Regions from separate parts of the Gordonia sp. YC-XJ4 genome, predicted to be linked through region 2. Evidence: predicted binding sites of a transcription regulator. Region 2 holds the regulator's gene; each other region holds the start of a gene.
The links. Region 2 encodes LexA, which represses DNA repair genes until DNA is damaged. Its sites were predicted from a motif close to CGAACANNTGTTCG; they were not measured.

Region 1 (2,200 bases), 1.2 Mb from region 2:
CTTCAGACCGTCGATGCCCTTGAGCGCCGACTCGCGGGAGATCCCGACCTTGCGGGTGAACTCTGCCTCGGCGAGTTGACGGACGGCGTCGGCGTCGATCGGACCGTATCCGTCGATGAGCGCGTCATCGTCGTCCTCGCCGGCCAGCGTCGACTCGTTGGCCACGACGAAGATCGTCCCGCGAGGGCCCGCCGGCTCGTGACGATGGTCGGCGCACTCGCAGGTGCACTCCGTCTGCGCTTCCTCTGGGGTTTGTTCGTGCTCTGCGAGCTGCTCCGCTTCTGGGGCTTGCGCCTCATCGGCATCCGGATCATACTGCGGCGCTTCGGCATCGAGCACCGCTGAGTCGTCGGGTGCGACGTCTCTGTCGCTGTCATCCGCGACCGCGGTGCAGTCCTCGCATTCGCAGGCGAGGCGATCGCGTCCCTGCGTCAGGGCGATCAACGCGTCAGCGCGCCGCTGCTTCTTGGTCCGCGGGTCATCCTTGTGAACGCCCTCGGCCATCGCATCGAGTTGCGTGCCGACCAGAGCGCCGTCGGCGGTGGGCAACTGCGCGGTCATCCGCGCCTGGCCCGGCCGGAATCGATCGGGCCCGATCGCGACGCCCCGGTCAGAATGTGCCCGCTCCCGATGACGCCGAGACACCGACCGGTCGACCTTGGAGACCACCCGCTTGACCATGTTGGTGAACCGTTGCGTCGACATCTGATCACGGGAACCGATCATGGCCGACAACTTCACGTCGATCTCCGGAAGCAGCTCCGGATCACACAGTTCGGTCGCAGCAGCCACAATCTTGAAACGTTGCAGGTCAATTCGACCGAATCCGAGCATCGCGCCGGTCGACGGCAGCCGATAGCGGGCAGCCTCGGCCAGCTTGATCATCTCTTTGGCGGCGGCCGGAGACATCGACAGTACGGCCCCGACGTCGGCGACCGTACGGTCCAAGCCGTCCGGACCGAACTGCTCGCGCGGATCGACTCCGCAGACCGCCTTCGCCGCCGACTCGGCGATTTCCACAAGACTCGACTCACCGGAGGTCTTCTCGGCGACCTCGCATCCGTACTCCTCCTCGTGCGCCTCATGAAGCAGCGAGATGCCCTGCAGCATCCGGTAGTGCGCCGCCGAGATCGTCGCGGCGCTATGCGCGATGACCTCGACCAGATCGGTCTTCGAGAGGTCCTCATCCTCGGGAATCTGCTCCAAGAACGACTTCGGCTGCTCGTCATGCGCGCCCGCAAGCCACAGATCCGTCGGGCTCGGCACGCCGACGGCATCGGCGATAGCGTCGCGGTCGAGCGGGATCTCGGAGGACATGAATCGAACATACCTTCGGGGTCTGACAAAACTGATCCTCGCTGGTCGAGGGATGGTTTGGGGCATTGATGTGCCGGGCGGAGGGGGCGCACATAACGCCCAGAATGTGGTCGCCTTGCGTACCTGACCCTGGTCGTGGGGTAGGTCCAGCGATCGGTTGCGGGGGTCTCGAGGTTCGGCGCCGGGGCGCCTCACACCTCGACCATCGGAGGGGGCGGCGCGGCGAATGGATGGACCATCGATGTGGGGGGGCGGCGCGGCGATTGGATGGACCATCGGAGGGGGTGGCGGCTCGGTGAGTCTCCGGCGCGGGCAGGTCCAGCAATCGGCTACGGGGGTCTCGAGGTTCGGCGCCTGGGGCGCCTCACACCTCGACCATCGGAGGGGGTCGGCTCGCCGGGATCGACTCGACCATCGGAGGGGCGCCGCACTCTGGTGGAGCACGGCGACGGCCCTCTACTGTGAGTCCTCGTGGACACCCTCGGACTTGGCACCAACCGCACGGCCCGACTCCTCACCGGTTCGGTGTGGACCCAACTCACTCCCCTCATCGCCGCTCGGCAACACTCGGTGACCGCGGCGATCGCCTCTGTGGGCGCCGACGCGCCCACCCACCTTCCGCTGCGATCCGGGTCGTCGATCATCGTCGACGCCACGGTCCGGGCCGTGGAACAGAAGTCGACCAACCCCCATTCGCTGTTGGCGTGGCTCAAGGCAGACGTGCGGGTCTATTCGCTGCCTCACCTACACGCCAAGATGCTGCTCTGTGATGCCACCGACGACTCCGACGCGTTCGTGGCCGTCGGGTCGGCCAACGTCTCGGACCGCTCGCAGGCCGTGCTGCAGGAGGCCGTCGTGCTGACCGACAGTCCCGACACGGTCG
Region 2 (2,200 bases):
TGGTGTGGAGGTGGCCATCCTGGCGAACGTCGCCGACGGCTTCTCGGCGCGGGCGGCGACGGCGTACCCCGTCGAGGGGGTTGGTCTGTTCCGCACCGAACTCGCCTTCCTCGATCGGGCCGACGAACCGTCGGTGGACGAGCAGGCTGCGCTCTACCGCGAGGTCATCGAGGCCTTCGACGGCAAGAAGGTCGTGGTCCGGACGCTCGATGCCGGCTCGGACAAGCCGCTGAAGTTCGTCGATCACGGCACCGAGGCGAATCCCGCACTGGGCGTACGAGGCAACCGGATCGCCGCGACACATCCCGAGATCCGTGCCGGTCAACTCGACGCGATCGCCCGCGCCGCGCAGGCGACCGGCACCACGCCCTGGGTGATGGCGCCGATGATCGCCTCGGCCGCTGAAGCCGCCGAATTCGCTGCCGAGGTCCGCGGTCGCGGGCTGGTGGCGGGGGTGATGATCGAGATCCCCTCGGCGGCGATCCTCGCTCCGGCGATCCTCGCCGAGGTCGACTTCGTCTCGATCGGCACCAACGATCTGACGCAGTACACAATGGCCGCCGACCGGATGTCGGCCGAGCTCGCCGGGCTCACCGACCCGTGGCAGCCTGCGGTGCTCTCGCTGATCGCCACCGTCGCCGAGGCGGGCACCCGCAGTGCGACACCGGTCGGGGTGTGCGGCGAGGCCGCCGCCGATCCGCTGCTCGCGTGTGTCCTGGTCGGGCTCGGCGTCACCTCGCTGTCGAGCGCCCCGGCCGCGGCGCCCGCGGTGGGAGCGAAGCTCGCCGAGGTCGACCGCGAGGCGTGCCGCTCCGCCGCGCAGGCTGCACTGGCGACCGCCTCACCGGCCGATGCGCGTGCCGCGGCCGCGGAAGCGTTGCGCAGCTGAGCCGTTCGGCTGAGCGGGCCGGCGGGTGTGACTCCGCTCAGATGCGGCGCATCACCGTCACGACCTTGCCCAGCACCGCGGCGTCGTCGCCGGGGATGGGCTCGAACAGGTCGTTGTGCGGCATCAGCCACACATGGCCGTCCTTGCGCTTGAAGGTCTTGACCGTCGCCTCGCCGTCGATCATCGCCGCGACGATGTCGCCGTTGTCGGCGACGTTCTGTTGACGAACGACCACCCAGTCGCCGTCGCAGATGGCCGCGTCGATCATCGATTCACCGACGACGCGCAGCAGGAACAGTGACCCGTCGCCAACGAGTTCACGCGGCAGCGGGAAGACATCCTCGACGGCCTCCTCGGCCAGGATCGGCCCGCCGGCCGCGATACGTCCCAGAACCGGCACGAACGTCGGCGTGGGGAGGTTCGACGCATTCGGGTTGTCGTCGGTGGGCGTGGGATCGCCGTCCTGGACGTTCACCGCGCGGGGTCGGTTGTGATCGCGTTTGAGCAGACCCTTGCGCTCGAGGGTTCGCAGCTGATGCGCGACCGATGAGGTCGACGCCAGGCCGACGGCGTCGCCGATCTCGCGGATGCTCGGCGGATACCCGCGTTCGCGCACGGACTTGCGGATCACATCGAGCACGCCCTTCTGGCGCGGGGTGAGCGCGGCCTCGACGGCCGCGGGATCGATCGGGCCGGTCGCGACGGCGTCGTCCGGATCGGTGACGGTCGCCGCGTCGGGGTCACCCGAGCGGCCCTTCTTCTCACTCATGGGGTTCGCATCCTTTCGGTCGGTGCGCACATCCTCGCGGGGTACGCCCTGGTTGACGGGCCCTGTGGAGAGCTGAACACCGGCCAGGGTAGCCGAGGCGACAGGCAACCTCAAACATGTGTTCGACGTGTCGCGAGAAATTGTCGGTGCCCCGTGGTAGAACTCGAACATCCGTTCTTCGAATGCATGATCGAGATAGGGAGACGCCATGCCGACCGTACTTCTGCCCACCGCGCCGGGCACCAACGACCTGCCCGTTCGGTCCCGCCGGACGGCTCACCGCGCCGCCGCCGTTCGCCGCGGGGCGTCGATGCCGGCCCGCGCAACCGTCGAGCACCGGGCGCTCGAACACCGGGTGCTCGAACACCGCGCGCCCGAACACCGGTCGTCCGACCGTCGCCTCCCAGAGCGGCGCACGCTCGAGCGCGACCCGGCCCGCCGACGACCGGCATATGCGGGCCCGGCCCGGACCGGTGCGCGCCGCCTTCCGGCGGTTGCGGGCACCCGTTGCGCAACTCCGGTCGGCCCGCGGGTCACCGCGC
Region 3 (2,200 bases), 880 kb from region 2:
CGGGTCCTCCGCGTACAGAGCGCTTTCGATCTCTTCGAGCATGCGCTGCTCGTGCTCCGAGAGTGGCACCGACCCTCCTTACCTGTTACCGACGAGCCATCGACGAGATGTTCGCCGCGATACTCGCCTGATGACTGTGTTCGCGGCCTACGACCATGATACGAGGTGATTCCGGCGGCGACCACCATAACCGCACTCGTTGGATCGTTTTTGTGTTCGGGGCTGTTACCGGCGCCTATGCGATGACGTGGTGAGGCATCGATGCGTGACCCCCAACGGGTTGTGGCGCATCACGCAGGATGTGCCAGCGATCCGGATTGCGCACCATGTCCGCCTTGTTCGTAGGCGATCACCACGCCCTCGACCGTGTCCAGGAATGTCAACACCAGGCGATGCAGCTCGGCGACGACGACGGGATCGACGTCTCGCTCCAATCCGGCCTCGATGTTCATTCGAAGAACAGACCATGCGGCGAAGCGTTCGGCCTGTTCGGCCAGATCCGGCATGATCACCGCCAGACGATTCCACGCGTTCGACGACAACCCGCGCGTCGAACGGCCGCTGGTCGGCTCACCGATGGCCAGTGCGGCGCCGGCGGCCCGCAGCGCGGTGAGGTACAGCTGCCGGAAGCGTTCGGCGTCGTCGGTGATCCCGTCGGCGTTCTCGAGAAGGAGATCGGCACGTTCGAGCAGGTCACGTGCGCGCCCGACCACGATCGGATCCACCTCGACCTGTGTGGTCGTTCGACGTGTCATCATGGGCCTCCCTCCGTTGTCGCGGTGCTCACGGGCGGCCAGTTGGGCTGTACCGGCCGTTCCCTCGGGTCAACGCGGTCCGAGGGCAGGCGCTTCCCTCGCCCACCGCCGGACCGCGTCGGTCGTCGGGTGGCGGCGAACAGCTTGCGGAGGCACATTCATCGAACACCCGTTCGACAGATTCAATATTAGTCAGATCTGGTCGCCGGAGCAAGGCGTGCGGGCAACCCGATGCGCAACACCATGCCCGACGCCACCGACACAATGCCGCACTCGGCCGGGGTGCAAGGAACGACGACAGGAAGGACCGCACGTGACGATTCGGATCGCCCGTCTCGACGGACGTGACTGTGCGGTCTGGCTCGGTCCCGCGCTCGAGATCTACGTCACAGCGATGAATTACCCACGCGGGACCGAGATGCATCGCGCCGGATTGTGGCGCGAGCACATCCGTCGACCCGGCTGGGAGGCCTACGGCGCGATCGCGACCGCGCCCCACGCCGAGGACGGCTCGCTGGACCTCGTCCGCCGACGGTTGGAGCCGCCCCTGTCCCCCGGCGGCGATGAGGTGCTCGTCGGCATCGCCTACGGCTATCGCGGAGCGCGCGACCAATGGTGGAATCAGCAACTCCGCGCCGGCTTGCGATCGACCGGTCGGGACCCGCGGGTCATCGATGAGATCACCGAGGACTACTTCGAGCTGACCGAACTCCACGTCCATCCGAGTGCCCAGGGGCATCGGATCGGTGAATGGTTGCTGCATCGCCTGCTCGCCGACCGACCCGAACACCACGTCCTGTTGTCCACCCCGGAAATCGCCGACGAGGGCAACCGCGCCTGGGCGTTGTACCGGCGCATGGGATTCGGTGACGTGCTGCGCGGATTCACCTTCACCGGCGACCCGCGCCCGTTCGCTTTCCTCGGGCGACGACTACCCCTGGCCGCACCCACGATCGTGCCGGGCGCCGCCGCCGGTCCCATCGTTCCCGGCGAATCCGACCGCACCCGATGACCGGGCACCCGGTGGGCGATGCGATCGTCGTCGGCGCCGGCCACAACGGGCTGGTCGCGGCCGCCTATCTGGCCCGGGCCGGGCGCTCGGTGAGCGTCGTCGAGCGCGACACCATCCCCGGTGGGGCGGTGTCGACCATCGAACGCTTTCCCGGCTATCGCGTCGACCGGGGCTCGTCGGCGCACCTGATGATCCGCCACTCCCCGGTCCTCGACGAACTAGCACTCGCCGACGCCGGCCTGACCTACCTCGACTGCGACCCGTGGGCGTTCTGTCCGGCGACCGACACCGCCGGTCCGATCGTCTTCCGCACCGACCTCGACGCCACGTGCGCCTCGATCGAACGTGCCTGTGGACGTACCGACGCCGACGCCTACCGCGCCTTCGTGGCGACCTGGGCACCGCGCGCCCGAGCTCTCATGCGCTCCTTCTA

Region 1: the regulator LexA is predicted to act here: its motif matches at 1,322-1,335, upstream of AC5ZH6_RS05920 (HNH endonuclease signature motif containing protein).
Region 3: the regulator LexA is predicted to act here: its motif matches at 918-931, upstream of AC5ZH6_RS15165 (SAV_6107 family HEPN domain-containing protein).

Annotation. Positions count from the first base shown of each region.
Region 1 covers NZ_CM183447.1:1,324,755-1,326,954, reverse strand. Annotated here, with positions in the region: gene AC5ZH6_RS05920 (HNH endonuclease signature motif containing protein) at 1-1,317, opposite strand, end outside; gene AC5ZH6_RS05915 (phospholipase D-like domain-containing protein) at 1,789-2,200, shown strand, end outside.
Region 2 covers NZ_CM183447.1:2,550,646-2,552,845, forward strand. Annotated here, with positions in the region: gene AC5ZH6_RS11275 (putative PEP-binding protein) at 1-889, shown strand, start outside; gene lexA (transcriptional repressor LexA) at 927-1,658, opposite strand; gene AC5ZH6_RS11285 (LysM peptidoglycan-binding domain-containing protein) at 1,867-2,200, shown strand, end outside.
Region 3 covers NZ_CM183447.1:3,434,165-3,436,364, forward strand. Annotated here, with positions in the region: gene AC5ZH6_RS15160 (SCO2097 family morphological protein) at 1-69, opposite strand, end outside; gene AC5ZH6_RS15165 (SAV_6107 family HEPN domain-containing protein) at 291-758, opposite strand; gene AC5ZH6_RS15170 (GNAT family N-acetyltransferase) at 1,069-1,767, shown strand; gene AC5ZH6_RS15175 (phytoene desaturase family protein) at 1,764-2,200, shown strand, end outside.